DNA from 4 places in the Aromatoleum sp. genome. Region 1 is predicted to be linked to each of the others. Evidence: predicted binding sites of a transcription regulator. Region 1 holds the regulator's gene; each other region holds the start of a gene.
What was found. Region 1 encodes FliA, which starts transcription of late flagellar genes. Its sites were predicted from a motif close to CTAAAGTTNNNNNNNNNNNNGCCGNTA; they were not measured.

Region 1 (7,862 bases):
GCTGCCGGTGGAAGTGCGCGCCGACGCGCTCGACGACACGCTGAAGATGTTCACGCTGCTGATGGGCAAGGGCGAAGCGTCCGGCCGGCGCGCGTGGATGGAGGCGAAGGGCGACACGGTCGAGGCGGACGTCTGACAGCGCGAACGGCGCGCCCGTTTGGCCGCGCACTGCGCGGGCTCCTATAAATGGGAGATCCGATCCCGGCGACGGAGGCCGCGATGACTGCTGCGACGAACCCCATGAGGCGCCCGAAAGCCGCGCTGATCGACCTCGCCGGCGTACTGCACGTTGGCGACCAGGCGATCGACGGCGCCGTCGCGGCGCTCGCGAGGCTGCGCGCCGCGGACCTGCCGCTGCGTTTCCTGACGAACACGACGCGCACGCCGCGCCGGAAGATCGTCGAGAAGCTCCGCCGGATGGGTTTCGACATCGACGAGGACGAAGTGCAGACCGCCGCGCAGGCTGCCCTGCAGCTCGTGCGCGAGCGCGGCCTGCATCCGCTCTACCTCGTGCATCCAGACCTCGCCGCCGAGGTGGGCCCGAGCGCGGCGCAGCCCGACGCGGTCGTCCTCGGCGACATGGGCCCGTTTCTCGACTACCGGCAACTCAACGCCGCGTTCCGCCTGCTGATGGACGGGAAACCCTTCATCGCGATGGCGAAGAACCGCTATTTCATGGAGGAGGACGGGCTGTCGCTCGACATGGGCGCGTTCGTCACGGGCCTCGAATTCAGCAGCGGCCGCGACGCCGAGATCGTCGGCAAGCCCGCCGCCGCGTTCTTCCACACGGCGCTCGCCACGCTCCGCGTCGCGCCGGCCGACGCGGTCGTCATCGGCGACGATCTCCACGACGACGTCGGCGCGGCGCTCGCTGCGGGCATCCCGGCGATCCTAGTGCGCACCGGCAAATATCGCGCGGGCGACGACGCGGACCCTGCAATCCGGCCCGATCTCGTCGTCGACGATTTCGCGCGGGCAGTGGAACTCCTGCTCGCCCGGAACCCCTCGTGAACGGCCGCGACGCGAACAGCGCCCGTCCTCCCGCGGAGGCGTCGCGTACAATGCGCCGCTGTTAACGCGGCAACCCGATACCGTTCGGGCTGGCCCTTCGGCTTTCCCGGGATAGGCTCGTCCAAGCCTTGCTACCGCTCTTCGACTAGGTCGAAGCGAACGCTTGTCCTGGATTGCCGGTTCGATAACCGATTTTCGGCAGCCGGCGCACCCGCTCCCGAAGCTGCAATGCCAAGTCTTTCATGAGCAACGACACTCTCGATCTGTTCGGCCCGTCGGGCACGCCGAAAGCGCCCGCCGACGCCGCCCCGCCCTCGCCTCCGACCCCGCCCGCCCCGGGCGACGGCATGACCGGCGACGGCCCGCTGCCGCTCGACCGCTACGCCGAGCGCGCCTATCTCGCGTACGCGATGAGCGTCGTGAAGTCGCGCGCGCTGCCGCAAGTCGAGGATGGCATGAAGCCGGTGCAGCGGCGCATCCTGTACGCGATGAGCGAGATGCGGCTCAACGCGGCCTCCAAGCACGTCAAGTCCGCGCGCGTCGTCGGCGATGTCATCGGCAAATACCATCCGCACGGCGACACCAGCGTCTACGACGCGATGGTCCGCGTCGCGCAGGATTTCTCGCTGCGCTATCCGCTCGTCGACGGCCAGGGCAACTTCGGCTCGCGCGACGGCGACTCGGCGGCGGCGATGCGTTACACGGAGTGTCGGCTGACGCCGATCGCCGAGCTGCTGCTGTCGGAAATCGACCGCGGCACCGTCGAGTTCGTGCCGAACTACGACGGCGCCTTCGAGGAGCCGCAACTCCTGCCGGCGCGCCTGCCGTTCGTGCTGCTGAACGGCGCGTCCGGCATCGCGGTCGGCATGGCGACCGAGATCCCGCCGCACAACCTGCGCGAAGTCGCGGACGCGGCGACCCACCTGATCCGCCACCCGGACGCGGGCCTCGACGACATCCTGCCGCTGCTGCCGGGCCCGGATTTTCCCGGCGGCGGCCAGCTGATCTCGTCGCCCGACGTGATCCGCGACGCCTATTCCGGCGGGCGCGGCAGCCTGCGGATGCGCGCGCGCTGGCACGTCGAGGAGCTCGCGCGCGGCCAGTGGCGCGTGATTGTTGACGAGCTGCCGCACGGCGTGTCGGCAGCCGGCGTGCTCGCCGGGATCGAGACGCTGACAAACCCGCAGCCACGCGCCGGCAAGAAGGACGTCAGCCAGGAGCAGAAGAACCTCAAGCAACTCGTGCTCGGCGTGCTCGAGACGGTGCGCGACGAATCGAGCGACAAGTCGCCGGTGCGCATCGTGCTCGAGCCGCGCTCGTCGCGACAGAGCCGCGACGAGTTCATGTCGGTGCTGCTCGCGCACACCAGCCTCGAAAGCTCGGTGTCGGTGAACCTGACGATGATCGGCCGCGACGGGCGTCCGCAGCAGAAGAATCTCGTGCAGATCCTGCGCGAGTGGATCGACTTCCGTTACGTGACGGTCGAGCGGCGCACGCGCCACCGCCTCGACGAGGTCGACCGGCGCCTGCACATCCTCGAAGGCCGCATGATCGCGTTCCTGCACATCGAGGAAGTGATCCGCGTAATCCGCGAGTCAGACGAGCCGAAGCCGGCGCTGATCGCCGCGTTCGGCCTCACCGAGATCCAGGCCGAGGACATTCTCGAGATCCGGCTGCGCCAGCTCGCGCGACTCGAAGGCTTCAAGATCGAGAAGGAACTCGCCGAGCTGAAGGCCGAGCGCGAGGGCCTGCAGCACCTGCTCGACAGCCGCCCGGCGATGACGAAACTGATCCTGAAGGAGATCGCCGACGACGCGAAGAAATACGGCGACGACCGCCGCACGCTGATCCAAAGCGTCGCGGCCGTCGCGCCGGCCGAGCTCAGCGTACCCGACGAGCCGGTCACCGTGATCGTGTCGAAGAACGGCTGGGTGCGCTCGCGCCAGGGCCACGGCATCGACGCCGCCGCGATCACCTACAAGGCGGGCGACTTCGGCTTCGCGGTCATCGAGACGCGCACGACGTGGCCCCTCGTCGTCATCGACACGCAAGGCCGCGCCTACACCGTGCGCGTGTCGGATCTCCCGGGCGGCCGCGGCGACGGCACCCCGATCACGACGCTCGTCGACTTCCAGAACGGCGGCAAGCTCGCGCAGGTCGTCTCGGCCGAGCCCGAATCGAGCTGGATGTTCGCGAACTCCGGGGGCTACGGCTTCATCTGCACCGTCGCCGACGCGACGAGCCGCCAGCGCGCGGGCAAGGCGTTCATGACGCTCGAAAAGGGCGAGAGGGTGCTCGCCCCCGCACGCGTCGCCGGCGAACGGATCGCCGCAGTGTCGGAAAACGGCCGCATCCTCGTGTTCCCGAGGAGCGAGATGAAAGTGCAGGCCGGCGGCCGCGGCGTCATCGTCATGGCGCTCGACGACAACGAGGGGCTCGTCGCGATCGCGGTGCCGGCCGACGACTCGGTGCTCAAAGTCGAAGGCATCGGCCGCGGCAACAAGCCTGCGAGTGTCGACGTGAAACCCGCGCAGCTCACGACGCTGGTCCACCGGCGCGCACGCAAGGGCGTCGCGCTCACGATCAAACTGAAGCCGACGGCACTGCGCTGACGCCGCGGCGCTCAGGCGTCGCCCGCGGGCGGGAGGATCGCGCGGATCGGATCGTCGCGGGGGATGGTGCCGGGAGCGCGCGGCGGCAGGTCGCCGAGCATCGATTCGATGAGGATCGTGACGCGGCGATTGCGCGCGCGGCCTTCCTCCGTGTAGTTCTCGGTGACCGGGCGCTGGTCACCGTAGCCGGCCGCGGTCAGCAACGCGCCGCGGACGCCCGCTTCGATGAAGAGCCGCACGACCGACGACGCACGCACGGCCGAGAGCTCCCAGTTGGACGGAAAGCGGGACGTGCTGATCGGTAGGTTGTCGGTATGTCCCTCGATCGTGATCGGGAAGTCGGCTCGCGCGAGCACGTCGGCGACAGCGCGCAGGGCAGCGACTGCCGACGGGTCGAGCGCCGCGTCGCCGGGCGCGAACAGCACGCTCGCGTTGATCTCGACGCTGATCCCGCGCGCGCCTTCGGTCACGCGGACTTGCCCGCCCTGAGTCAGCGGCGCGAGCACTCGCCGGATCTCGTCGGCCATGTTCGTCATCCGGTGCAGCGCCGCCTCGCGCCGGGCAACGTCGGCGGCACGCTCGACGGGCTGCTGCGCGGGCGGGAGCACCGGCGCGACCGCGGGAACGACCGCCGGTGCCGAGGGCGCGCCGTCCGGCACGATCGCGCCGCTGCGGAAGGCGCTGACGAGCGACTCGGACAGCACGCGGTACTTGCCTTCATTGACCGACGACAGCGAGTACATCACGACGAAGAACGCGAACAGCAGCGTGATGAAGTCGGCGTAGGACACGAGCCAGCGCTCGTGATTCTCGTGCTCTTCTTCGTGGTTGCGGCGTCGCGCCATAAGTGTCGGCCCTCGCGGGAGACCTTCGGATCAGGGCACGTAGCCCTGCATCCGGTTCTCGATGATCCGCGGGTTGTCGCCGTTCGCGATGCCGACGAGCCCGTCGACGAGCATCTCGCGCTGCGAGACGCCGGTCGCGACGTGCGCCATCAGCTTCTTCGAGATCGGCAGGAACACGAGATTCGCGAAGCCGACGCCGTAGATCGTCGCGACGAACGCGACGGCGATGCCCGAGCCGAGCTTCGACGGGTCCGACAGGTTCTCCATTACGTGGATCAGGCCCATCACGGCACCGAGAATGCCGATCGTCGGCGCGTAGCCACCGGCCGCTTCCCAGATCTTCGCGCCCTGTTTCATCTGCGCACCCCACGCATCGATCTCGACTTCGAGCACTTCGCGCAGCCGTTGCGGCTCCACGCCATCGACGACGAGCTGCAGCCCCTTGCGCGCAAACGGGTCGGACAGCGCCGGGAGGCGCGTTTCGAGCGCGAGCAGCCCTTCCTTGCGCGCCGCGTGGCTCCACGCCGACGCGAGCGCGATCAATTCGGCATGCGACGACGGCGGCGGCACGAACACCCACTTCGTCATCCGCACGCCGTCGCGGAACACGCGCAGCGGGCTTTGCAGCATCACCGCGCCGAGCGTGCCGCCGATGACGATCAGAAACGCGGTCGGCTGGATCAGCGACGAAATGTGGCCGCCCTCGAGCACCTGTCCGAGCAGGATCGCGGCGACGCCGAGCGTGAGGCCGATGAAGCTGGTCTTGTCCATTGCGGATACTCCGCCGCCCTCAGGCGACCGCCGGCTTCTTCGGCGGGCGGCCGCGGCGCGGCCCGCTGGCGGGCACCTTCGCAGCGACTGCGCCGACGACGCGCGCGCGCAACCGCGCGACCGCCTGACTGTGCAGCTGGCATACGCGCGACTCGGACACGCCGAGCACTTCGCCGATTTCGCGCAGGTTCAGTTCCTCGTCGTAGTACAGCGCCATCATCAGCTTCTCGCGCTCGGGCAGGTCGCCGATCGCGCGGACGAGTGCGGCGCGGGTGTCGGCTTGTTCGAGCAGGTCGAGGGGATTCGATTCGTGCTCGCCGAGGTGGCGTTCGAAGTAGTCCTCGCCGTTCTCGTCGGTGAAGTCCTCGAAATGCACCAGCTGATGGCCGCGGGCGTCCTGCAGCATCCGCTGGTAGTCGGCGAGCGGCATGTCGAGCGCCTCGGCCAGCTCGATTTCGGTCGGCTGCCGGCCGTTCTTCTGCTCGAGGCTGTGGATCGCGCCTTCGATCCGGCGCATGTCGCGCCTCGCGCTGCGCGGCAGCCAGTCGTTCTCGCGCAGCCCGTCGAGCATCGCGCCGCGGATGCGCTGGACCGCATAGGTCTCGAACTGCGCCCCGAGGCCGTCCTCGAAACGGTTGATCGCATCGAGCAGGCCGAGCATGCCGTTCTGGATCACGTCGTCGATCTGCACGCTCGCCGGCAGCTTCGCCATCAGGTGATAGGCGAGCCGCTTCACCAGCGGCGCGCAGGTTTCCACCAGGTGATTCTGGTCGGGATTGCCTTGCGCGTCGTACATCCACTCTGCCTGTGGCTTCTTGCGCCCGGCCGCGCCTTCGGAGGGCGACCCGCCGCGCCCGCGAACGAGGCCTTCCTCGGCACAGTCCTGCCGCATCGAATACGTTGCTGCAATCATGGCTGTACTCCCCGATTCGTCGCGCCTCGTGCGCGCGGCTGGCCGAATGCGGCAAGCCGGCGCAGAAACGCCGCGGCCGCTTCCCCGGGCGACGACTCCATCGCATCGCAGTCGAGGCCGGCCGCGAGGTCGTCCCGCTCCGCTTCCCCGAGCCATGCGAGCGGCACGCCGATATGGCGGCGGACAAGCTGGCCGAGCGCGGCAAAGAAATCGCGCGCCTCGTCGCGGCTGCGGGCCCTGGCGACCGCGACGTGCAGCGACCCGGCTCCCGCGGCGGCGAGCTGCTTGATCACGCGGTACGCCTCGGTCGCGCCGGAACGGCTCGCTTCGGCGACGATCAGCCGGCGCGGCGCGGCGAAAACGAACGGCGATGGATCGCCGGCCGTGCCGGAGCCGGCGTGGATCAGCACGAAGGCGGCGCGCCGGTTGAGCTCGCGCAGCGTGCCGACGAGCCGCGCGCGGCGCTCCTCGTCGAGCAGCGGCAACGCGAGCGCGGCGGCCGAGACCGGGACACGTCCGACGAGCCCGGGCACCGGCTGCAGCACGTCGCGCAACCCGATCTGGCTGCCGAGCACGCTGAGGAGATCGGGTCCGTCGGGCAGGCCGAGGGCGCCGGCGAGCGACGCGTCCCCGACTGCCTCGTCGAGCAGCAGCACCGGCCTCGACTGGCCCGCGATACGGTGTGCGGCCAGCAGCGCGGTCGACGCGCGGGAGCGTCCGGTCGCGTACAGCGCCACGACGGTCGGCGGCGCACGGCGAAAGAGCCGCCGCAATCCTGCCGCCTGGTCTTCGCGGGGGTCGATCATTTCAGGCTCCCGCGCCCGCCGCGAGCATCAGCCCTGCTTCCTCGCCTTCGAGTTTCCACGGCGAGTCGGCGGTTTGCGCGCGCAGCGCGCGATGCAGCAGATAGGCACGGTTCGGCAGGTGCAGGTCCTCGGGCACCCGCTGGCCGTTCGCGACGTAGTACACGTCGAGCGCATTGGTGACGGCGACGTCGATCGCCGGGGCGAGCGACGCCGCCTCGTCGATCTTCGTCAGGATGCAGCCGGCGAGATCCGGGCCGCGATACGCGCGCACGACGTCGGCGAGCGTGTCGCCGCGGCAGGTCGCGTTGAGCAGCAGCAGGCGGCGCACGCTGCCGGCGCCGGTCAGCATCGCGGCCTGTTCGGCGACCATGCGATCGCGCTGGCTCATGCCCATGGTGTCGATCAGCACCATGTGCTTGTTGCGCAGCTCGGCGAGCGTCTGACGCAAGTCGGCGCCGTCACGGACCGAGAACACCGGCACGCCGAGGATACGGCCGTAGATGCGCAGTTGCTCCTGGGCGCCGATCCGGTAGCCGTCGGTGGTGATCAGCGCGAGCTTCTCGGCGCCGTGGCGCACGACGCAGCGCGCCGCGAGCTTCGCCGTCGTCGTCGTCTTGCCGACGCCGGTCGGGCCGACGAGCGCATAGACGCCGCCGCGGTCGATGATGTCCGCGTCGGACGACATCGAGCGCAGCTCGCGGGCGAGCGCCGCCTTAACGGCCGCGCGCGCCTCCTCGGCGCTCGCGCCGTCGCCGACGACGTCGGCGAGGCGACGCGCGAGCACGCCGGAAAAGCCCGCTTCGAGCAGTTCGCCGACCGTGTCCGCGCGGGCCGGCGCCTTGCGGCGCGTCTCGCCCCACGCGAAGCCGGACAACTGGCGCTCGATCAGCTCGCGGATGCCGGC
Region 2 (7,862 bases), on a different contig from region 1:
CAGCCGCTGCAGTTCCGGACGCACGCGCAGCTCACCGCGTTCCGGGCCGGGCAGGAAATAGCGCCGCACGCGCTCGGGCGACATCCGCTCGAGCCGATCCTCGCGATAGTGCCCGCGCTGCGCCTGGGCGAGCACGTTCGTGTCGATGTCGCTCGCGAGGATCTGCACCGGAGGAGTCAGGGAGTCGAATGCCTCGCATGCGGTGATCGCCAGCGAGTACGGCTCCTCGCCCGTGGACGCGGCGCTGCACCAGATCCGGATCGTGCGCTTTTCCGCAACCCGCCGGAGGCGGTCGGCGAGGATGTCGAAATGATGGGCCTCGCGAAAAAAGGACGTGAGGTTCGTCGTCAACGAATTGACGAAAGTCTCCCATTCGCCCCGGTCGCGGTCGAGCCGAAGGAGATACTCCGCGAAAGTCCGATCCCCGCACGCGCGTAGCCGCCGCGCGAGCCGGCTGTACACCATGTCCTGTTTCGCCGGCGAAAGCACGATGCCGGCGTGGGCGTGGATCAGCTTGCGGATGCGCTCGAAGTCCGCGCCGGTGAATTCGAATTCGCGGTCGCGCGACGAGACGTCCGTGAGCGGCGGGCGCACGGCATCGACGATCGACGACGGCGCGGGTCGCGCCGCGGACGGCGCCCGCGGCTTTCCGAAGCGCGCGGGGTCGCGCATCGTCATGCGCGGGACTCCTCGCCCGCGGCTGCCAGGACGTTTCGAACCGCAGGCTTTTCCGACTCATGCCCCGCCTGCCGCGGCGTCATGACGAAGACCGCCCTTGTGCCGCGGTCCTGGTCCGCGCCGCGGCGGCCGGCACCGGCTGCGTTTCGATGTTCTTCCGCAGCGCTTCGTCATCAACCGGTACGCCGGCGCTGACGTCGACCGTACCGCCCTCGGCGCGCACCGCTTCCTCCTTGCGCCGATTCATCACGATGATGCTGATCCGGCGGTTCGTCGGGTCGAACAGGTCGTCGCTCTTGAACGGAACGGTTTCGGCAAGCCCGACGACGCGTACGACCTTTGCCGGCGCGAGCCCGCCCGCGATCAGCTCCCGACGTGACGCGTTCGCCCGGTTCGCGGACAGCTCCCAGTTCGAGAACCCGCGCTCGCCGCCGGCGTACTGAGCGGCGTCCGTGTGGCCGGAAAGAATCAGGCGGTTCGGCACGTCGTTGAGCGCCCGGCCGATCGCCTGCAGCAGGTCGCGGGTGTACGGCTGCAGGTGATCGCTCGCCGTATTGAACATCGGGCGATTCTGCTCGTCGACGATCTGGATCCGCAGGCCTTCGAAAGTGATGTCTATCAGGATCTGGTTCCTGAAGCTGCGCAGCTTCGGATCGGCCTCGATCAGCGCCTCGATCCGCCCCTTCAGTTCGACGAGCCGCGCCTGTTCGCGAATCGCTTCCGTTCCGTCGTCGTCGCCGTCGACACGATACTCCTCGCGCCCTTTCGCCGCGTCGAGGTTGATCGACCGGCGCGTACGCACGTCGCCGCGCTTGTTCTGTCCGAGGGAGCGCGACAGATCCTCGCCACCCCCCTTGATCAAGCTCGAACTGTCGCCCGAGCCCGAGCCCCCTTGAAGCGACACTTTGAGCGGGTTCAGGAATTGATCGGCGATGCCTTCGAGGTCACCTTGCGCCGTCGATCCGAGCAGCCACATCAACAGGAAAAACGCCATCAACGCCGTCACGAAGTCGGCATAGGCGATTTTCCACGCGCCGCCGTGCGCCGCGCCGGCGACCTTGCGGATCCGCTTGACGATGATCGGCTGCTGCGTGTCGTCGCTCATCGCTCACCGCTCCGGGGAAAGATCGGAGTATTCGAAGGCCGGCTCGTCACGGCGCGCTCAACCCTTCCGGCTCTTGATGTCCTGCTCGAGTTCGGCGAACGTCGGCCGCTCGGTCGAATACAGCGCCTTGCGACCGAATTCGATCGCGACCTGCGGCGCGTAGCCGTTCATGCTCGCGAGCAGCACGAGCTTGATGCATTCGTAGACCTTGCCGCCCTCATCGACGCGTTGCTCGAGCTGGCTCGCGATCGGCTGGATGAATCCGTACGAAAGCAGGATCCCGAGGAAGGTGCCGACGAGCGCGCCGCCGATCATCTTGCCGAGCACGGCCGGCGGCTGGCCGACCGAGCCCATGACGTTCACGACGCCCATGACGGCGACGACGATACCGAAGGCCGGCAGCGCATCGCCGAGCTTCGCGACGATGTGCGGCACCGCGTGCGCCTCCTCGTGGTGCGTTTCGATCTCCTTGTCCATCAGGCCTTCGATCTCGAACGCGTTGAGGTTTCCGCCGACCATCATCCGCAGATAATCGGTGAGGAATTCCACCGCGTGGTGATCGGCCGCGATCGCCGGATATTTCGTGAAGATCGGACTGGAATCGGGGTTATCGACGTCGTTCTCGATCGACATCAGCCCTTCCTTACGCACCTTCGCGAGGATCTCGTACAAGAGCGCGAGAAGCTCCATGTACATCGCCTTCGTGTAGGGAGAACCCTTCAGGATCGACGGGACCGTGCGCAAGGTCGCCTTGACGGCCTTCGGCCCGTTGCTCGCCACCAGTGCGCCGATCGCGAGGCCGACGATCGCGAGGTATTCGAACGGCACCCACAGCGCCATCAGGCTGCCGTGGACGGAATAGGTCCCGACCGAGGCCAGAAGAATGACTACATAACCGATAAGCAGAAACACCGGGAGGCCCCTGTTGATTCATCCGCGCAGATGCCGGCGCATCCCGCAAGCTTCTGGCATTTAACGTCCGCGGCCGGTGCAACTTGAGCCCGAAAAACGAAAGGGCCGCCCGCGGTCGCGGCGGCCCCCGAAGATGGCGAAGGACGGCTCAGCCGGCGTCGACAAGCGCAGTCTTCGTCGCGCGACGCGTCTTGCCGGCGCGGGAAGGCATGTTGCAGAGCCCGCAGACGAAATCGTGTGTCGGGTCGTACGCGTGGGCGACGAAATGTCCGCCGCAGCTCTTGCAGGGCGCGAGCTGCAACAGGTCGGCATCGAAGAAGCGGACCAGCGTCCAGGCCCGCGTGAGGCTCAGCACCGGCTCCATCGCCTCGGCTTCGATGTGATCCAGGTAGAGATGGTAGGCCTTGAGGATCGCGTCGAGTCCTTTCAGTCCGGTGCTGCTGCGGAAGAACTCGAAGAAGCCCATGAACAGCGACGCGTGCACGTTCGGCTGCCAGGTGATGAACCAGTCGGTGGAAAACGGCAGCATCCCCTTCGGTGGCGACACCCCGCGGACTTCCTTGTAGATCTTCAGCAAACGTTCCCGGCTGAGCTTCGTCTCGGCTTCGAGCATTTGCATGCGTGCGCCGAGACGAACCATTTCCGCGGCACGTTGAATGTCCTCGGCTTCCTCGATAACGCTCTTGTTCTTCACGTTCTTCTCCTCGACTCGCATCATGCGGACGCGAAATTCGCAGGCTAACGATCCAATTCCTGGACCGGCTTTCCGGCCGCGAGAATTGCGGCGTGCAGGCTCGACGACGCCGCGTCCCGCCCCTTCCCTGCGAGCAGGCCGGTGAGCAGCACATCGTCGAAGCGGAACTTCGGCAGCAGCACTTGGCTGCTCGCCATCTTTACGAGCTTCGCGCTCGACAAACCGATGATCAGTTCGGCAATGTCGTTACCGATCCCCAGGCGGAACATTGCCGTTTCGCGATCGCTGCGGAGCATCTGCTGCGCGAGCATCAGATAAGCCAGGTTCAGTTCCTGGATTTCTGCCTGAAAGTCCGGACGTTGCATATTTACCCCGTGAGGGATCCCTACGGGACGGTAGGGTTCAATTGTGACAAATTGCGACAAAGTTGCCAAGGCAGGCGCCTGTCGCGCCAACCATCCAAACAAACGACTCAGGGAGCCGTCGATCGGGGCGAACGTTTTCATTACCGAGAACGGGGTGCCTTCCGGGGAGCGTCCGGTTCCACTAATAGGAATCGAACCCGACGCTCACGAATTCCACCGACAGCCACCCGATCCCCATGCCCCGCGAGATACGACCTTCGGTCTACCCGAACGCCGACTCGCTCTACTCTGACCTAAGCAATACCTATGCCTATCATTCCCCGGACAACTGGACCGCCTGTCTCGAACATGCGCCCGCAGAGCCGGTCAAGCTAGAATTGATCGTCCCCCAAAAGCCTGCGGCTCCGCCATGAAGTTTTGCTCGAATTGCGGTTCGACCGTCCAATTGCGCGTTCCCGCCGGTGACACGCTGCTCCGCCACACCTGCGTCAGCTGCGGGAGCATCCATTACGAGAACCCCAAGATCGTCGTCGGCGCGATCCCCGAATGGGAAGACCGCATCCTGCTGTGCCGGCGAGCGATCGACCCGCGTCACGGATACTGGACCCTGCCGGCCGGCTTCATGGAAAACTCGGAGACGACCGCGCAGGCGGCGGCGCGGGAGACGCTCGAGGAAGCCTGCGCGCGGATCGAGGTCGGCGACATGTTCACGCTGATCAACGTCCCGCACATCAGCCAGGTGCATATCGTCTACCGCGCGCGCCTGCTCGACCTCGACTTCCGGCCCGGCGAGGAATCGCTCGAAGTGGCGTTGTTTTCGGAGGACGAGATCCCGTGGGACGACATCGCGTTCCGCACGATCAGCCTGTCATTGCGCCGCTTCTTCGAAGACCGCCGCCGCGGCACGTTCCGCTTCCACGAAGAGGACATTACCGCGCCGCCTCCAGACACCATCTGAACCCCGGGCGCGATTGCCGATCCAACGGTTGTGCGCCGTCCGTAGCACGAACCCGGCCGAACGGCTTTTCATCGAGCCGGCGCGCGGGGCACGAACGGACGGAACGACCGACAGGAGGTGAACGTGGTGACCGCTGGCGATGACACTGCAGTCGAATCGGAAAGACGACGAACGTCGCCGCGCGTCAAAGTCGCCGCCGTTCACCACCCCTGGATCCTCACCCTGGACGTGCGCGGCCTACCCCACCGCTGGATCAACTGGCAGGCCGCGTGTCATTACTACGCGCTGGACATGGTCGCGTGGTCGGTCGGGAGCCGCCAGTTCCGATTCGTCGGCGGCATCTCCCGGGCGACCGGCGAGCGCTCTGAGATCACCGCGAACAGCATCATCGCGATCAAGGGACGCAATTATCGCCCCGAGAGCCACAGCATCGTTCCGCCCTTGAACAACCGTGAATTGTTTCACCGCGACAGGTACATCTGCGCATACTGCGGCTACGGCTTTGCCGGTAACGTGCTGACCCGCGAACACATCGTGCCGGTTTCGCAAGGCGGACGGGACGTGTGGATGAACGTCGTGACGGCATGCCGGCCGTGCAACCAGCGCAAGAGCGGGCGCACGCCCGAGCAGGCGCGAATGGCGTTGCTGTATGCCCCTTATGTGCCGAACAAGGCGGAATACCTGATCCTTTGCAACCGCAACATCCTTGTTGACCAGATGGACTTTCTCGCGCGCCACGTGCCGCGCCAGAGCCGCCTCCACCTCCCCTGACCGCTCGTGACGACGACGCAACCGAATCCGGGCTCCGGCGCCCCGAGGCTCGCGCTGACGAACATCCGGAAGGTTTACCCGACCACAGTCGGCGGCCTGCTTCGATACCAGGCTGAAAGTGCCGTGCAGCCCGACCCGTCCACACCGCTCGATCGCCCGGGACATCGCGCGGTCGCACGTTGCGCGCCGTAACGCTGCGGCGTCTTGGCTACAATCCGGGTCGTTTCCGTCGCGGACGATCCAGGGCTACGCAATGACCGTTTCTCCGAGCCTGCGCGCCGTGCGCGGCGCGCTCGTGCACTTTCTCGACGACCCGGGCGACGCCGGCGCCGCCGCCTGCGAGCACGTCGAAGATGGCGTGCTGATCGTGCGGAACGGCCGGGTCGCCGAATCCGGGCCTGCCGCCGACCTGCTCGTGAAGCTGCCCGCGGGCACCCCGGTCGACGACCACCGCGGCAAGCTCGTGCTGCCGGGCTTCATCGACACGCACATCCACTACGCGCAAACCGACGTCGTCGCGAGCTATGGCGAACAACTGCTCGCGTGGCTCGAGAAATACACCTTCCCGGCCGAGCGCCGGTTCGAGGACGCGGCGCACGCGGCCGCGGTCGCCGAGTTCTTCTGCGACGAATTGCTCAAGAACGGCACGACGACCGCGCTCGCGTTCGCGACAGTGCATCCTGCGTCGGTCGACGCGCTGTTCGGCGCCGCCGGGAAACGTGGGATGCGGATGATCGCCGGCAAAGTGCTGATGGACCGCAACTGCCCGGACTTCCTCCGCGACACCGCGGCGAGCGGCTACGCCGAGTCGAAGGCGCTGATCGAGCGCTGGCACGGCCGCGACCGCCTGCTATACGCGATCACGCCGCGCTTCGCACCGACCTCGACGCCGGAGCAGATGCGGCTGGCGGGACGGTTGTACGCCGAGCACCGCGGCGTATATCTGCAGTCGCACGTCGCCGAAAATCCCGGCGAAGTCGCGTGGGCGAAGGAGTTGTATCCCGAAGCGCGCAGCTATCTGGACGTCTACGAACGCTACGGCCAGCTCGGCGCGCGCAGCGTCTATGCTCATTGCATTTTGCTCGACGAGGCGGACCGGGCGCGGATGGCCGCGACCGGGGCGTCGATCAGCTTCTGCCCGACGTCGAATCTGTTCCTCGGCTCCGGCCTGTTCGACCTCGACCGGGCACACGCGGCAGGCGTGCGGGTCGGACTCGGCACCGACATCGGCGCTGGCACGAGCTTCTCGATGCTGCAGACGCTCAACGAGGCGTACAAGGTGCTGCAGCTCCAGGGCCAGCGCCTGTCGCCCGAGCGGGCGTTCTACCTCGCAACGCTCGGCGGGGCACGCAGTCTCTACCTCGACGACCGCATCGGCAGCTTCCGGCCCGGCCGCGAGGCGGATTTCGTCATCCTCGACCCGGCGGCGACCCCCCTCCTCGCCCGCCGCAGCGCCGCCGCCGCAACGATCGCCGAGCGATTGTTCATGCTGATGCTGCTCGGCGACGACCGCGCCGTCGCGGCGACGTACGTGCTCGGTGAGCCGGCGTGGCGGCGCGGCTGACGGCGCCGATCGACCGGCGCGAGCGCCCTTCCTCCGACGAACGTTCCGGCGAGTCGATGAGACTGCCCGGCTTTCAGGTTCGTCCCGCGCAGCGACCGGACGTTTTTTTGCGGGTGAATGATCTACAGGCCCGGGCAATTCTTACGGATCCGCCAAGCCGGTTCACCCGCACCGCCCGGCTACCGTTCCAAGGCCGCAGTGCGCGACTCGCCCGTTGGCGCGCTGCAAGCGGGTGCGCCTGTCGCTTGCCGTGTGCGGGTCCGCGCCCGGGCCTCGCACTTGCGTGAACCGGTCGATGGGCGCCACTGCGCGGGCCCGTCGTGAGGACGAAAAACGCGAAACGGAAGGAGCGACACCATGCTTAAACGCGCGGCCAACATCGTCGGCGCCGTCTTCGTCGCCGTCGGCATTCTCGGCTTCATCGATGCGATAGCGCCCGCCGACGCCGAAGGGAACGCGCTGCTGCTCGGGATCTTCGCGGTGAATCCGATGCACAACACGGTTCACCTGCTGTCCGGGATCCTCGCGCTGTTCGTCGGATTGCGCAGCGAGGAGGCGAGCATGCTGTACTTCCGCGGCCTCGGCCTGATCTACGCGCTCGTCGCGGTGGCCGGCCTCTTCGTCGGACATGGCACTTTGCTCGGCATGGCCCACAACCCGGCGGACCTCGTGCTGCACGCGCTCATCGCCTCCGGGGCGCTCTACCTCGGCTTCGCTCCGCTGCGCCGGGTTGCGTAAGCTTCGGGCGTTCCCGGCCCTCGCCAGAGCGGCGCTGTGCGAGGGTCGAGGCGCAAGCTGCCAGCGTCAGCTTTCGA
Region 3 (7,862 bases), on a different contig from region 1:
GACCGCGACGAGCGACGCGAACGAAGTCGCCGCGAACTTCCGTGCGATCGATGCGGGGGCGCTCGCGGTGCTGGCGAAACCGCGCGGGCCCGGACACCCGCAGTTCGCCGCCGCGGCTGACGAACTCGTTCGCACCGTGCGCGTGATGTCGGAAGTCCCAGTGGTCAAGCGCTGGCCGCGTCACGGCGCAACAGCGCGGGCGCCGGCGCCGCCGAGCGCACCGAGCCCGTCGAGCGCGGTCCGCATCGTCGTCGCCGGCGCGTCGACCGGCGGTCCGATCGCGCTGAAGGAGCTGCTGGCAGGGCTCCCGAAAGATCTGCAGGTGCCGATCCTGGTCGTGCAGCACATCTCCGACTCCTTCGTCGACGGGTTCGCGCAATGGCTAGGTGACAGCAGCGGCTATGCGGTGCGGGTCGCGACCGATGGCGAGGAGACGCGCTCGGGTGCCGCGTATGTCGCGCCGAGCGGAAGTCATATGCAGGTGCGCTCGCCGGGGACGGTCGTGCTCGTCGACGGGCCGAAGGAACACGGCGTGAAACCATCGGTGTCGGTGCTGTTCCGCTCGGCCGCCGCCGCGTTCGGGGCTGCCGCCGCGGCGGTGCTGCTCACCGGGATGGGGCGGGACGGCGCGCAGGAGCTCAAGCTCCTGCGGGACGGCGGAAGCATCACGTTTGCGCAGGACCGCGAATCCTCCGTAGTCTTCGGCATGCCCGGCGCCGCGGTCGCGCTCGGTGCGGCCCAATACGTACTGCCGCCGCAAAAAATCGCAACGGTGCTCGCCGGTCTCGTCGCCCGCGGCCGGAAGAAACCACATTCGTAGGTGGGGATGCCGAAGGAGAAGCGGTTCGTGGCGAACGAAGACAAGAGGATTCCGCGCGTGGATATCGTCATTGCCGAGGACAGCCCGACACAGGCCGAGAAGCTGCGTTTCCTGCTCGAACAGCAGGGACACACGGTGCGCGTCGCGCCGAACGGCCGGGTCGCGCTGGCCGCGGTGCGCGAGCGCCGGCCCGCGCTCGTGATCTCCGATGTCGTGATGCCGGAGATGGACGGCTACGGACTGTGCGCCGCGATCAAGTCCGACCCGGCGCTCGAGGACATCCCCGTGGTGATCGTGACGTCGCTGGCGGGCGTGCAGGACATCGCGAAGAGCCTCGAGTGCGGCGCTGACCACTTCATCCGCAAGCCGTACGAACCGAACGCGCTCCTCGCCCGCGTCGAATACATCCTGCTCAACCGCGAGCTGCGCAAGGGCGGCGCGACGGACGAGGGCATGGAAATCTACATGGGGGGCCGCAAGCACTACATCGCGTCGGGGCGCGAGCAGATCATCGACCTGCTGATCTCGACGTACGACGAAGCGGTGCACATGAACGAGGAGTTGCAGGCGCAGCAGCGCGAGATCGCGCTGTCGAACCGCATGCTCCGGATGCTCTACCGCATCGCCGGCGAGCTGAACCGCGTGACGACCGAAACCGACGCGTGCGAACAGGCGCTCGCGGGCCTGCTCGAACTGCCGGATTTCCGCGCAGGATGGGTGTGGCTCGATGACGGACACGGCGCGCTGCGCACCGTCGCGAACCGCTCGCTGCCAGCACCGCTACAGGACGTCGTCGCGCTCGCGGCGGACTGCCGATGTCGCCGCATACTGCGCGAAGGCGAGCTGGGGCACGATGTCGCGCTCGTCGAGTGCGAGCGCCTGCAGGCCGCGGCCGCGGGAGAACACCTCGCGCGGACGCACGCGGTCGTGCCACTGATGGCGCGCGAACAGAGCCTCGGCGTCATGAACATCGTGCGCGACGACAGCGGGTTTTTCAGCGGCGAGGATCTCCGCCTGCTCGAAGCGGTCGGCAGCCAGACCGCCCTCGCGATCCAGCGGGCGCAGCTCTACCGGCATCTCGAGGAGCTCGTCGCGAAGCGCACGGCCGCGTTGCAGGCCGAAGTCGTCGAGCGCACCCGCGCCGAGCAGAAGGTCGCGAGCCTGAACCGGATCTACGCGGTGCTTTCGGGCATCAACACCGCGATCGTGAGGACGCACGATCGCGGTGAGCTGTTCCGGGAGGCCTGCCGGATCGCGGTCGAGCTCGGGAAGTTCCGCCTCGCGTGGATCGGCGTGCTCGATCCCGGTTCGCAGACGATCAAACCGGCCGCGTGGGTCGCGGGCGACGGCGACCTGTCGCGTTCGGCCGACCGGGAACTGTCGGCGGCGGACAGCGCGCTGCTTGACGGACGCTCGGGACTCATCGGCCTCGCCGTGCAGCAGCGCAGCTATGCGACATGCAATGACATCGCGTCGGCGGCCTGCGAGATCTTTCCGAACGATGCGCTCGCGATGGGATGTCGTTCGAAGGCGGTATTCCCGCTGTTCGAGGACCAGCGCTTGGCCGGTGTGCTCGCGCTGTACGCCGCGCAGACCGGCGTGTTCGAGGACGAGATGGAGCTCAAGCTCCTCGTCGAGCTCGCCGGCGACATCTCGTTCGCGCTCGAATACATCAGCAAGGGCGAACAACTCGACTACCTCGCCTATTACGACGCGCTGACCAGCCTGCCGAACCGCGCGCTGTTCCACGATCGTGTCGTGCAACTCGTGCAGTCGCGCGGCGAAGCAGGATCCGGGGCGCCGGTCGCGGTGCTGCTGATCAACATCGAGCGCTTCAAGAGCATCAACGACACTTTCGGCCGTCGTGCAGGTGACGCGCTTCTCAAGCTCGTCGGCGAACGGCTCGTCACCGCGTTTTCGGGCAAGGATCGTCTGGCGCGCTTCGGCGGCGATCATTTCGCGGCGGTCGTCACGGGGTTCGACGTCGCCGCGGATGTCGCCCACCTGCTCGACCGCGCAATGGATGAGTCCCTCGGCCGGCCCTATCCGATTGGTGGCACCGAGCTGCACCTGACGTTCCGCTTCGGCGTCGCGCTGTATCCGAGTGACGGGCTCGACGCGGAGACGCTGTTCGCGAACGCCGAAACGGCGCTGCTGAAGGCGCGGACGAACGACGAGAGCTACCTCTTCTATGCGCCGGAGATGAACGCGCGAGTGTCGGAGCAGCTGTCGTTCGAAAACCGGCTGCACCGCGCGCTCGAACGCGACGAGTTCGTGCTGCACTATCAGCCGAAAGTCAGTCTGCACGACGGGACGATCGTCGGGCTCGAAGCGCTGATCCGCTGGAACCATCCGGAAAAGGGCCTGATTCCGCCGGCCGCGTTCATCCCGATCCTCGAGGAGACGGGGCTGATCGTGGAGACCGGCCGCTGGGTAGTCGAGAAGGCCCTCGCGGACGCGACGGAGTGGCTCGCGGCCGGCGTCGAGCTTCCGCGGATCGCCGTCAACGTCTCGGCCGTCCAGTTGCGCAGGAAGGATTCGCTCGCGTGGCTCGAGCAGGCACTCGAGGCTTACCCGGCCCCGCGAGCGTATCTCGACCTCGAACTTACCGAGACCGTGCTGATGGAGGATGTCGAAGCGAACATTCACCAGCTCGGCGCGATCCGCGCGATGGGCATCCGCATCGCCGTCGACGATTTCGGTACCGGGTACTCGTCGCTCAGCTACCTGACCCGCTTGCCGATCGACCTGCTGAAGATCGACCAGAGCTTCGTCCGCGACGTCACGACGGACCGCGGTGCACAGGCGGTGTGCACCGGGGTGATCGGCCTCGGCCACAATCTCGGCCTGCAGGTAATCGCCGAAGGCGTCGAGCGCGAGGAGCAGATGAATCACCTCTGGCAGCACGGTTGCGACGAGATGCAGGGCTACCTCTTCAGCCGTCCGGTGCCGGCGGCCGAATGCCTGCAACTGCTGCTCGCCCGGAAGACGCTCGCGCTTCCCGACGCGGCGGCACGGGGCGAACGCATCGCCAGGTAGGGCGGCGCCGCCGAATTTCGACGCGATCCTCCATGCGCGCGCGGCCGCAGGCACAATCGGGACTCGTCGCTTTGTCGGAGCAGCCGCGGAACATGTTTTCACCAGGCATCGTCGAGCCCGCGCAGGTCCGCGACAACGACCTGTGGTTCGTCTTTCACGAAAGCGCGCTGCTGGTTATCGCCGACGACACCGGCACGCGCGTACCGCGCCGCGGCGACCTGCAGCGGCTGGGGGTGCTTCCCGCGCGTTGCCACTATCTCGGGCGGCTCGGCGAGTGCGGATGCTTCACGGCGGAAACCGAAGGTGCTGCGCTGTTGGAGTCGACCGAGTGGCGCGGACTGCGCGCGCTCTTCGGCCGCATCCATGAGGCAACGTTCGCGCTCGCCGGGCGCGCGATCCAGGTCGTCGAGTGGGACCGGACGCACCGCTTCTGCGGCCGCTGCGGCGCACCGACCGAGCGCCACCCCTCCGAGCGCGCGCGGGTGTGCCCGTCCTGCGGGCTGACGAGCTATCCGCGGCTTGCCCCCGCGATGATGGCCCTCGTGCTGCGGGAGCGCGAGCTGCTCCTCGCGCGCTCGCCGCATTTTCCCGAAGGCATGTACAGCGCGCTGGCCGGGTTCGTCGAACCGGGGGAGACGCTGGAAGAGACGCTGGCGCGCGAAGTCCGCGAGGAAGTCGGCATCGAGGTCGCGAACCTGTGCTACTTCGGCAGCCAGCCGTGGCCGTTTCCGCATTCGTTGATGGTCGCCTTCGTCGCCGATTACGCCGGCGGCACGATCACGCCGCAGCCCGACGAGATCGAAGCGGCCGACTGGTTCGGCATCGACCGTCTGCCGCGCCTGCCGCACGCGTTCAGCATCGCGCGGCGGCTCATCGACGACACCGTTGCGCGCCTCGCCTCAGGATGACGCGTGCGGCGACGGGACGCAGCGAATACCGTGTCATCGCGAAACCTGAAAGCGGAAAGATGAAAGGGGCTTCGAACTTCGCCGGCGCGGGTCGCACTAAGGCGCAGGACGCTCGCATTCCGCAGCCGGCGGCAGGCGCGGGCGTCCGATTCGACAGGAGAAACGTTCCATGAAACTTTATTACTCGCCGGGCGCATGCTCGCTCGCGCCCCACATCGTGGCCCGTGAGGCCGGCCTCGACCTCGAGCTCGAAAAGGTCGATATCCCGAACAAGAGAACGGCGGGCGGCGACGATTACTGGAAGATCAATCCGAAGGGTTACGTGCCGGCGCTGCGCCTCGACGACGGCGCGATCCTCACCGAAGCCAACGTGGTCTGCCAGTACCTCGCCGATCGCAAGCCCGAGTCGGGCCTCGCGCCGAAGCCCGGCACGATGGAGCGTTATCGCCTGCTCGAAGCCCTGAACTTCGTGTCATCCGAAGTCCACAAGCAGATCGGCGCGCTGTTCAATCCGGCGATGACCGACGACATGAAGGAAGTCCAGAAGGGCACGATCGGGCGGCGCTTCAACGCGCTCGAGCAGATGCTCGAAGGCCGCCAGTATCTCACCGGCGACACGTTCACGATCGCCGACGCCTACCTGTTCACGGTCCTCAACTGGACCGGCATGCTGCAGATCGACACCGCGCAGTGGCCGCACATCCGCGCGTACATGGCGCGCGTCGCCCAGCGCCCGAAGGTGCTGCTGGCGATGAAGGAAGAAGGGCTGACGGGGTAACCGATCGGCCGTCCCCGGCAGAAGGGCGCGGCGTGGACGGTCGAACCGGAAAGGCCGCGCTCAGGCGCTGCCGAGGTGGCGCCCGCCGCCGGTCGGCCGGGCCATGCCTGCAGAATCGTAAAGTTGGGGCCGGTTCGCGGCGCTGAGCAACACCGACAGCGCCGCCTGGTTGTGCTGCATCCGCTCGGCGACGAGCTTGCCGTTGAGCGCGTTGCGGCGCTGCGCTTCGCGCGCGAGGCCGTGGATCTCGCCCCAGCGGGCGAGCGTATCCGGCAGCGGGGCGCAAAGCTCGCGAACCGACGCGTCGGAGTCCGGCCGGCGCATGCGGCCGAGCAGCAGCGCGCGGTCGGCATGCAGCCGCTGCAGCTTGTGGAAGCGATCGGTCTTGTCGTGCGAAAGCGCGAGCAGCGCGTCGGCGTCCCCGGCGACCAGCAGCGCTTCCTCCTGCTCGAGCAGCGCGATGAACGCGCGCAGCAGGACGGCTTCGCTGTCGATCAGCGCCGCGAGCCGCTGAAGTTCCGGCTGCAGGCTCACGAGCGCGAACCGGAGTCGAGCAACTCGCGCACGCTCTTGATCAGTCCGTCGGCGATCCGCTCGGCGTCGACCGTGAACCGCCCCTCGCTGATCGCCTGCCGGATCTCGTCGACGCGGGCGCGATCGACGACCGGCGTCGAGGCCATCGCGGCTTCCGCCTTGATCAAGCTCGCCGACAACGACGACAGTTCGACCTTTGCCGCGGCATTCGAAAAGGGCGCGGCGCTCGCATGCGATCGCGCCCGGGTTTCGCCGGTCGGCGTCGCACCGACCGGTTTCACGCTGCCTTCGATCTTCATGGCGCAACTCCCAGTAGGTATTCTCTCTGGCCCTGTCTACGGCGCAGCCCCGCTGAACTTTAGGCTTTCGACCGCCATGCGCAGGCTGGGAACGGCGCCGAAATGTAAGCTTTTGTCTTGCGCGGCCGTGACGACTTCGCGCGAGCGGGCCCGGAAGTCGAAGCGCGCGGGACATCCCCGAAGCCGCAACCCGGCAACGACGGGCGGGGCGGTTCGCATTCCCTCGCCGCGGACGAGTCGAAACGCGGGTAACGCGAGCGCCGTCGACAGGGACAGGCTCAGTCGGATGGGATCGCCTCTTTCATTGCCGGCTCCGCATCCGGTGCCGCGGATCAGAACGCGATTTCGACGACGCCGCCCGCGCGGGCCGTACCGGACACCACATGCCCGTTGCCGAGCCGCACCCGCACCGGCTCGCCTTCGGCCGCGGCGTTCAGCGCGCGGCCCTCGTTCGACACGGTGAAACCGGTGCCGCTGCCGACCACTTTCACGACCTGTCCCTGCCGCACCGCCGGCGGTAAACGCAGCATGGTGGTGTGCAGCGTGCTGCCGGCCGCGACCGCGTAGCGCACGTGATGGCCGACTGCCTGTGTTGCGTCGGTGAGGGTGTTCGGCGGCTCCGCCGCGAGGTCGCCGAATCGCCGCCCGAGGTCCGCCGGCCCGACGATCTGGCCGGCGCGCAGCGGCTGCGCGGCGACGAGAAACTCGCTCATCACCGCGACCTGCGCCGGCACGTAGACGGTCCAGGTCACCGGCGACTCGCAGCGCACGGCGACGCTGATCCGGCCCCACGCGCGCGTGCCGGGCGGCAGGAAAGGCGTCAGCTCGGCGCACGGCGGTAGCCGGTTTCCCGCGTCGAACTCGCCGACCTGCAGTTCGACCTTGCCGGGAAGGCCGGCGGTCTGCTGCACGAGAAACGCGGTCACCGCTTCGCGCACGGGTTCGGGAGCCTGTTGCGCGAGGGCGGGCAGGCTGAGCGCGGCGGCGAGCACCGGAGCGCAAAGCGCGGGCCGGAGGGTCCCGACGGGAAGACTTGGGATTGACATGACGCGATTCGAACACGTGCGCCGCTTCGCCGGCAACCCTGCTCCCGCCGCCTCGCGCGGCCCGGCAACTTTTTCCGCCCGACGGCAAGGCGCGCGTCCGCGCCCGCCGAAAGCGGCGAAATTGGCCGGTAATTCCCGGTCTTATCGGCGCAAGGTCCTTGCATCGACCCGACTACGATGGCTGGCATGGAAGGTGCGTTGAGCGCCATGCCGGCCGGCTGAAGCCACTTACGGCATCCGGCGAAAGTCCTTGAGGTGATGCGATGAAGACCCAACTCGACAATGCGCTGCGTTTCCACCAGACGGCGCTCAACGTGCAGGCCCGGCGGCAGCAGCTGCTCGCGTCGAACGTCGCGAACGCGGACACGCCGCACTACAAGGCGCGGGACATCGACTTCGCGTCCGCGCTGAAGGGCGCGCTCGGCGGCAAGATCGGTC
Region 4 (7,862 bases), on a different contig from region 1:
CGTTCTCCCAGCGTCCATCGAGCAGGGGCAGCGCCGCGGCGTCGACATCGTCCCGACGAAAACGGTACAGCGTCAGCAGCGCGTCGACGCCGACCTGCTCGCGCCGGCGCACCTTCTCGTGAAGCTCCGCCACCGCGGCCCGGATCGATTCCGGGTCGGCCGCAACGGTCGCGCGCGCGGCCGCGACATCGACGAGCAGTTCGGCGAGGACGCGCAGTCCGGCCGCGTGTCGCGCCTGCGCCTCGCGCTCGCGCGACGCGACGAGCCGTTCGAGCGCAGGCCGGTGCTCGTCGACGAGTGTCGCGAGCTTTTCGTACAGCCGGCGTTCGCCGCCGCGCTCCGGCGCGACCGTGTCGAAGCGCACGACCGCGTGCAGGCCGAGCCGCGCGAGCGCTTCCCGCCACGACGATTCGTCGGCCGCCGGGTCGAGGACGAAGTTCAGCACCGGCAGCAACGGGATCGCGCAATTCGCGAGGATCGCCAACTCGTCGCGATGCTTCGCCAGCACCGGATCGCGCGCGTCGACGACGTAGAACGCCGCGTCGCTCGCCAGCATCTGGCGCAGCACTTTCGCTTCCTGCTCGAAGCGCCGGCCGGCGACCGGCGTCTGCAGGAAGCGTTCGATGCGCGTGAAGCCGTCGAGCCGCTTGTCCTCGCCCGCATCGGCCTCGATCGCCTCGACCCGTTCGAGCAGCGCGATCGGATCCTCGAGACCGGGCGTGTCGTAGAGTTCGACCAGCACTTCGCCGTCGGCAAGCAACCGGGCGCCCTCGACGTGGCGCGTCGTGCTCGGCCGGCTCGACACTTCGCCGAACCCGGTGTCGCGCGTCAGCGTGCGCAGCAGCGACGTCTTGCCGGTGTTCGTGTGGCCGACGACGGCAATCCGCAGCGACCTAGCCATCTTCACGCTCCGTCGCCCCTAGCCAGGCGAGCGCGCGCGCCGGATTGTCGTCGACCCGCTCCGACGCCATGCCGATCCCGCGCAGGCCGTCGCGCCAATGCTGGCGCCGGTCGCCCGCGTCCATCTGTCCTGCGCCGACGAGCAAGACCCGGCTGTCGTTTGCATGCCGCGACAGCTCGGCGATCAATTCGAGGCTGCCGCGGTCCGGCGACTGCCGCGCGTCGCACGCGACGAGCAGGCGCGCCGGCGGATCTGCGCGCAGCGCGGCGACGGCCTGCTTGCGATCCTCGCGGCTGTCGACGACCCCGGCGTCGCTCGCGCCGGGCGGCAATGGCGGCGGCCAGTCGGCCTGTCCGGCGAGCTCGAGCGCGACGAGCATTGCGCGACCCGTTCCGCCGCTGCGGCGTCCTTCGACATGCGGCCCGGGCATCCGGCCCGGATCGGCATCGGTCACGCCGATCCGCTCGCTCGCCGGCATCAGTCGCGGCACGAGCACCGCGTAACCCGGAAGCGCGACATCGATCCGCAGTCGCGACCGCCCGGAACGCCACAGGCCGAAGCAGACGCTCGCGAGAAACAGGCGCGGCACAACGCCATACGCGACGACGCACCCGAGCAGCCACGACGACCACGCGATGCGCGCCGCCTCGCCGGACTGCACCGCGTCGCCGCTCGCGCGTACCGCCTCGGCGTCAGGCATCGCGAATCCGAACTGCGCGGGCAGCCCGCCGACGAGCCGCACGGCGCGCACGAACGCGTCCGCGGGCAGGATCGTCGTCTCCCACACGAAGCCGTAGCGGCGCGTCGCGAGGGTCACGATCAGACCGACCACCGCGCCCGCCAGGGCGGCAAGCCACACGCCGTGCGTCACCGCGCCGAGCCACCAGCGCAGCAGCCGCGGCGGGCCGAGCAACCCGACGAGCGCCTGCGTGACATCCACCGTCTCGCGCGCACCCGACAAGCGCGACGACAAGCCCAGCCAGGCGCGGCCCAGCAGGCCGCCGCCGTCCCGGCCGCCGAGCCCCAAGCCGGCGAGCCACAGCAGCAGGCTCAGCAGATGGATCCCGAGCAAGCCGCCGAGCGCCCAGACGACGTTCACCGCCCGCGTGCCGTCGCCGAGCACCGCCACGGCCGCGCCGAATCCGCTCGCCAGCGCGAGCGCACCCAACAGCAGCGTCGCGAGTCGCGCCCGCCCGACCCACGACGTGACCCCCGCGGCCAGTCCTTCCCGTTCGCCCAGCACCTGCGCCCGTCGAAGCACACGCGCTTCGAGGCCGCCGCCGGCGGTGCAGGCGGCGGCAACCGCTTCCCGATCTTCGAGCGGGCCGGAGCGCTCCTCGCGCCGCCGCAGCGCCTCGGCGAGCCAGCGCAATTCGAACGATGAAAGTCGAAGGGAATCCGGGCTATGCAAGATCACTCCAGCTCCATGCAAGGGCGACAGGATAGCCGGATTGTCGAAGACGGCGTCCACGCGGTAGCTGATGCATAATCCGTTGGTAGTACAAGCCGTAACGTGGCGAAGGGCGCGCATACAGCGTCCGCTGCGTAACGCCTCGTGGCAACGCGAGGTCCGCGCGCGACCCGAGCAACCAAACGATAAGAGACACCGGCAGGATTCCGCCTCGATGCCCGCTCCGACCCAGCCTTCGGCGATCGCCCGCGAAGTCCTTCGCCTGCTCGCGGCTCGCCGCCTGCCCCCGACGCCGGCGAACTTCCGCGCGCTGTATCACGAGGTCGCCGAGACGGCGGACGACGAGGTCGGCTTCCCCGAAGACTTCGTCCGCTCGCTCGCCGGTGAGCTGCCGCGCGACACCCTGGAGCGCATCCGCCTCGCCCGCAAGGTCGACCAGACGATCGCCGAGCGCAATCCCGACGCTGCGCAACAGGCACTGACGCAATACGCCAAGCACCGGCGCCTCGACGAGCCGCCGGCGTGGAACGACCTCATCGCGGGCCTGCTGCGCCAGTGGGAAGCGCGCCATCTCGGGTGGACGGTCGCGCGCAAGCGCGAATCGCTCGAACGCGTGCTCGCATCGGGGGACTCCGCAACGCTCCACTCCCGACTGCAGGCGCTCGTCCGCTCGTGGGCGCAGACGCCGGGGGATCCCGAAGCCGGGACTGCGCGCCACGCCGTCCCGCCCGTCGTCGCGCCGCCCTCCGCGCCGGTCGCGCCCCCCCCTCCCGACATCCGCGCCGTCGCCCCCGCCGACGCCGCCGAGATGGTTCGCGCGCTGCGCAACCTCCTGCTGCTGGCGCTCGAATCGGTCGTTCCCGCCCTGCTCGCCGACCAGCCCGACCTCCTCGCCGAGGCCGGCGCGTTCGCCTCGTCCGTCCGCCGCACTGCCGATCCCGGCGACCTCGACGTCATCGGCAAGCAGCTGCGCAAGTTCGCGTACCGCCTCGAAATGGTCGCCGGTGACCGCGCCGAAGTGCACGGCGGGCTGCTGTCGCTCCTGCGTCTGCTGCTCGAGAACATCGACCAGATCGTCATCGACGACCGCTGGCTGCACGGCCAGGTCGAAGTGCTGCGCGACGTCGTCGCCAAGCCCGCCGACGTGCGACTGATCGATGACGCCGAGCGGCGCCTGAAGGAAGTCATCTACAAGCAGAGCCAGCTCAAGCACAACCACTCCGAGGCCCAGCGCTCGCTGAAGGAAATGCTCGCCGGCCTCATCGACCACCTCGCCGGCTTTGCCGAAACCACCGGCAGCTATCACGACCGCATCGGCCGATGCGCCGCACGCATCGCCGAGGCCCGCGACATCGCCGAGATCGGCGGCGTGCTCAACGAAGTGATGCGCGACACCCTCGCGCTGCGCGACGAAGCGCGCCGCTCCCGCGACGAACTGCAGGCCACCCGCGAACGTGCGCGCGAAGCCGAAACGCGGATGGCGCAACTGCAGCAGGAACTCGACGAAAGCAGCCGCCTCGTGCGACACGACCAGCTCACCGGCGTGCTGAACCGCCGCGGGTTCGAGGAAACCTTCGACAAGGAAGCCTCGCGCGCCCGCCGCCACCGCGAACCGCTCAGCGTCGCGCTGCTCGACGTCGACAATTTCAAGCAGATCAACGACGCGTGGGGACACCGGACCGGCGACGAAGCGCTGATCCATCTCGCCGGCATCGTCCGCAAGAACCTGCGCCCGCAGGACACCCTCGCGCGCTACGGCGGCGAGGAGTTCGTGCTGCTCTACCCGGAGACGGACCTCGACGGCGCCGCCCAGGCCCTCGTCCGCCTGCAGCGCGAACTCACGCGCGAGCTGTTCCTGTTCGAGGAGGCCAAACTCCTCATCACCTTCAGCGCCGGCGTCACGGAATGGGGTGAAGCCGAATCGGCCGACGAGGTCCTCGCACGGGCCGACCGGGCGATGTACGACGCGAAGCAGTCAGGCAAGAACAAGGTCGTCGCCGCACCCGCGACCTGAAGGCCGGCGCGACTTGGGGAACTCGCCCGCAGCGCCCTTCCCTCTCTTGGCGCCCGACTCGTCGTTACCGTCAGGCCCCCGCCGGCAGGCCTGTCGCGCCGCAACGCGTAGCGGTCGTCGCCTACCAGCTTGTCCCGGCCGCGCCGTCCGCCGTCCGCCCCTCGACCATCTCCGCATCCTTCAACTGAAGCGGCCCCCGGTCGCGGCCCTTGCGTGCTGCCTTCGGCCCCAATCCAACCTGCTGACAACCTTGTAAACCGGGAAAAACGGTGCAGCAAATTGATTAAAGTTCGCAAAGGCCCATCCGTTAATGAACTCAACGGCAGACAGAATCGCCCCGACGAAGATGCAAAACGGGCATGAAGCCGGGATAACGGAAGTCCTCTCTCGCTTAGGAGAAACATCATGGCACAAGTCATCAACACCAACGTTGCCTCGCTCAACGCCCAGCGCAACCTGAACACGTCCGGCACGTCGCTCGCGACCTCGCTGCAACGCCTGTCGTCGGGCCTACGCATCAACAGCGCGAAGGACGACGCCGCCGGCCTCGCCATCTCGGATCGAATGAGCGCCCAGATCCGTGGCCTGAACCAAGCAACTCGTAATGCAAACGACGGCATCTCGCTCGCGCAGACCGCCGAAGGGGCTCTCGGCGAGATCGGCAACAACCTGCAGCGGATCCGCGAACTGGCCGTGCAGGCTTCCAACGGAACGAACACCCAGGCGGATCGGGACGTTCTGAACACCGAGGTCACTCAGCTCAAGGCGGAAATTCAGCGCGTGGCGGAGCAGACGAGCTTTAACGGACAGAAGTTGATTGACGGCAGCTTTACCGGTATCGCGTTCCAGGTCGGCGCCGACGCCGGTCAGACGATTACGGTCGACTCGATCGCGAACGCGCAGACCGCTTCGCTCGGCGGAACGCTCACCCGCTATACCGCGACCGTCAATGCCAGCGCCCTGACCGGTTTTGCGACCGCAATCGCCGACGGTGCTCTGACCCTCGATAGCGGCGACGGCGATGGCGCGGTGAGCCTCGGCGCGATCGGTGCCGCCGCCAACGCACAGGAGAGAGCCGGACAGGTCACCGAAGCGATCAATCGCGTCTCTGCCCAGACTGGGGTCGGGGCCTCCTACGACGCCGTCACGGGCGATATCACGCTGACCAACTCAAACGCCAGTCAAATGACGTTTGCGGGCGCGGGCGCGACCGTGGTGGCGGCGGGCTTCGCCGGCGCGAATGGCGCTTCGACTTCGACGACGGGCATCACTGCGCTGACGGTGAGTTCCTTCACGAATGCGCAGCAAACGATCGCCCAGATCGACAACGCGCTTAAGTCGGTCAACCAGTCCCGCGCGAATCTAGGCGCGGTTCAGAACCGGTTCAGTTCGACTATCGCTAATTTGCAGACGACGACCGAAAACCTCTCGGCGTCCCGCAGCCGTATCGTCGACACCGACTTCGCCGCAGAGACCGCGAACCTGACCCGCGGCCAGATCCTGCAGCAGGCCGGTACCGCGATGCTCGCGCAGGCGAACTCGCTGCCGAACAACGTGCTGAGCCTGCTCCGCGGCTAACCCGGCACGACCGGCATCATGAAGGCGCGGCGCTCCCAAGGGCCCCGCGCCTTCGGCCCATAGAGGAGGTGCGCCATGAGCATCCAGAGCATCGCAGCGAACCCGCCGCTCGTCGATCCGTCGCTCAGCCCCCGCGCGGCGCCGGCGGTCCCATTGCCTCCCGCCGCGGAGGGCATCGGGGCGGTGCGCAGCCCCACGGCACCTTCAGCCGCCGCGTCCGAATCCACGCAGCCCGCGGCCTCCGCCCGCGATGCGCTGCTGCATGCGGTCAATGAACTGCGCGCCGCAATCGCGCCGGTGGAACAGAACCTGCTTTTCTCCATCGACGAAGACACCGAATGCACGGTCGTGAAGGTCGTCGATGCGACGACCGACGAAGTCATCCGCCAGATTCCGTCCGAAGAAGTGCTTGCGATCACGAAGGCGCTCGACAAACTACAAGGCGTGCTGATCCAGCAAAAAGCCTGACCGCAGGAGAACGATCATGGCCCTGACCGCAGCGGGACTCGGTTCCGGTCTCGACATCGCCGGCATGGTGTCGCAGCTGATGGCCGTCGAACGCCAGCCGCTCACCGCGATGGCGAAGAAGGAAGCGGGCTTCCAGTCGAAGCTGTCCGCATTCGGCCAGATCAAGAGCAGCCTATCGTCGCTGCAGACGGCGGCAAACGCGCTGAAGGATGCGGCAAAGTTTGCCGCAACGAAAGCGACGGCCGGCAACGACGCGGGCTTCACCGCCAGCACCGCCGCCGGCGCCGCAACCGGCAACTATTCGGTGCAGGTCGAAGCGCTCGCGACGAAGCAGCGCGTCGCGAGCGACGCCGCGGTCGAGTTCGTGCCGGCAGACGGCAGCGTCGAAGCGAAAACCCTCGACATCCGCTTCGGCAAACTCGTCGACGGCGCGTTCGTTGCCGGCGAAGTCGTCGACGGCAAGTTCGTGCCCGGCGAAGGCGAGACGAAGACGCTGAGTTTCACCGGCAAGACGATCGAGGACCTGCGTGACGCGATCAACAAGGCGGACCTCGGCGTGTCGGCGAGCCTCGTCGACAACGGCACCGCGAAGCAGCTCGTCATCACGGGCAAGGAAACCGGGGCGACGCAGGCGTTCAGTATCGGCGGCACGATAGGCTTGAGCTTCGACCCGGCCGCCCCGACCGCCTCGCCGACGACTTCGTCCGTGCAGGCGTCGCGCGACGCCAAGCTGACCGTCGACGGCATCGCGATTACGCGCGCGATCAACACGGTCGCGAACGCGATCGACGGCGTCACGCTGACCCTGACGAAGGAGACGACCGCGGCAGCAACCCTCGCGGTCGCCGACGACAAGACCGGTGCGCGCAGCGCGATCGACGCGTTCGTCAAGGCATACAACGACACGCACGGCCTGCTGAAGAACCTGACCAACTACAACGCGGCGACGAAGACCGCCGCGACGCTGACCGGCGACTCGACCGCGCGCAGCGCGCAGAACAAGCTGCGCGATCTCGTCGGCAGCGCACTCGGCGGGCTCGGCGATACGAAGCAGCTCGCCGAGACCGGCATCACGTTCCAGACCGACGGCAAGCTTGCGACCGACGGCGCGAAGCTCGACGCGGCGCTGAAGGATCCGGCCCGGGGCGTAGCGGCGTTTTTTGCCGGCGCGGCCGGCGTCAAGGGGCTAGGCGAGACCGTGTCGGAGGGCCTGAAAGCCTTCATCGACAGCGACGGGTTGCTCGCCGGCCGTACCGACGGGATCAATGCGTCGATCAAGCTGATCGACAAGCAGCGGATCGCGTTCGAATCGCGCCTCGAGGGCATCGAAAAACGCTACCGCGCGCAATTCACCGCGCTCGACTCGATGATCGCGAGCATGACGCAGACCAGCAGCTACCTGTCTCAGCAGCTTGCGAACCTTCCCAACTACAGCACTCGTTAAACAACGGAGCGGGCAAAAATGTTCGGTGCATTGCAGAACCGCGCCG

Region 2: the regulator FliA is predicted to act here: its motif matches at 2,757-2,783, upstream of motA (flagellar motor stator protein MotA).
Region 3: the regulator FliA is predicted to act here: its motif matches at 6,415-6,441, upstream of flgM (flagellar biosynthesis anti-sigma factor FlgM).
Region 4: the regulator FliA is predicted to act here: its motif matches at 4,610-4,636, upstream of V6M37_RS13535 (flagellin).

The regions. Positions count from the first base shown of each region.
Region 1 is NZ_JAKFEF010000069.1:19,207-27,068, forward strand. Features, by position in the region: gene V6M37_RS14510 (DNA topoisomerase IV subunit B) at 1-136, shown strand, start outside; gene V6M37_RS14515 (TIGR01458 family HAD-type hydrolase) at 220-1,011, shown strand; gene parC (DNA topoisomerase IV subunit A) at 1,254-3,623, shown strand; gene motD (flagellar motor protein MotD) at 3,635-4,468, opposite strand; gene V6M37_RS14530 (flagellar motor protein) at 4,499-5,239, opposite strand; gene V6M37_RS14535 (RNA polymerase sigma factor FliA) at 5,259-6,035, opposite strand; gene V6M37_RS14540 (MinD/ParA family ATP-binding protein) at 6,149-6,958, opposite strand; gene flhF (flagellar biosynthesis protein FlhF) at 6,960-7,862, opposite strand, start outside.
Region 2 is NZ_JAKFEF010000053.1:77,828-85,689, reverse strand. Features, by position in the region: gene V6M37_RS11540 (CheR family methyltransferase) at 1-672, opposite strand, end outside; gene motB (flagellar motor protein MotB) at 758-1,783, opposite strand; gene motA (flagellar motor stator protein MotA) at 1,841-2,695, opposite strand; gene flhC (flagellar transcriptional regulator FlhC) at 2,844-3,389, opposite strand; gene flhD (flagellar transcriptional regulator FlhD) at 3,434-3,754, opposite strand; gene V6M37_RS11515 (NUDIX hydrolase) at 4,164-4,712, shown strand; gene V6M37_RS11510 (HNH endonuclease) at 4,839-5,483, shown strand; gene guaD (guanine deaminase) at 5,737-7,047, shown strand; gene V6M37_RS11500 (DUF4383 domain-containing protein) at 7,405-7,785, shown strand; gene V6M37_RS11495 (acetoacetate--CoA ligase) at 7,852-7,862, opposite strand, start outside.
Region 3 is NZ_JAKFEF010000063.1:30,747-38,608, forward strand. Features, by position in the region: gene cheB (chemotaxis-specific protein-glutamate methyltransferase CheB) at 1-820, shown strand, start outside; gene V6M37_RS13410 (EAL domain-containing protein) at 848-3,859, shown strand; gene nudC (NAD(+) diphosphatase) at 3,952-4,767, shown strand; gene gstA (glutathione transferase GstA) at 4,937-5,545, shown strand; gene V6M37_RS13425 (flagella synthesis protein FlgN) at 5,606-6,079, opposite strand; gene flgM (flagellar biosynthesis anti-sigma factor FlgM) at 6,076-6,378, opposite strand; gene flgA (flagellar basal body P-ring formation chaperone FlgA) at 6,711-7,424, opposite strand; gene flgB (flagellar basal body rod protein FlgB) at 7,688-7,862, shown strand, end outside.
Region 4 is NZ_JAKFEF010000065.1:1,149-9,010, reverse strand. Features, by position in the region: gene V6M37_RS13550 (DUF3482 domain-containing protein) at 1-901, opposite strand, end outside; gene V6M37_RS13545 (DUF2868 domain-containing protein) at 894-2,318, opposite strand; gene V6M37_RS13540 (GGDEF domain-containing protein) at 2,527-4,326, shown strand; gene V6M37_RS13535 (flagellin) at 4,732-5,904, shown strand; gene V6M37_RS13530 (flagellar protein FlaG) at 5,980-6,372, shown strand; gene fliD (flagellar filament capping protein FliD) at 6,389-7,816, shown strand; gene fliS (flagellar export chaperone FliS) at 7,835-7,862, shown strand, end outside.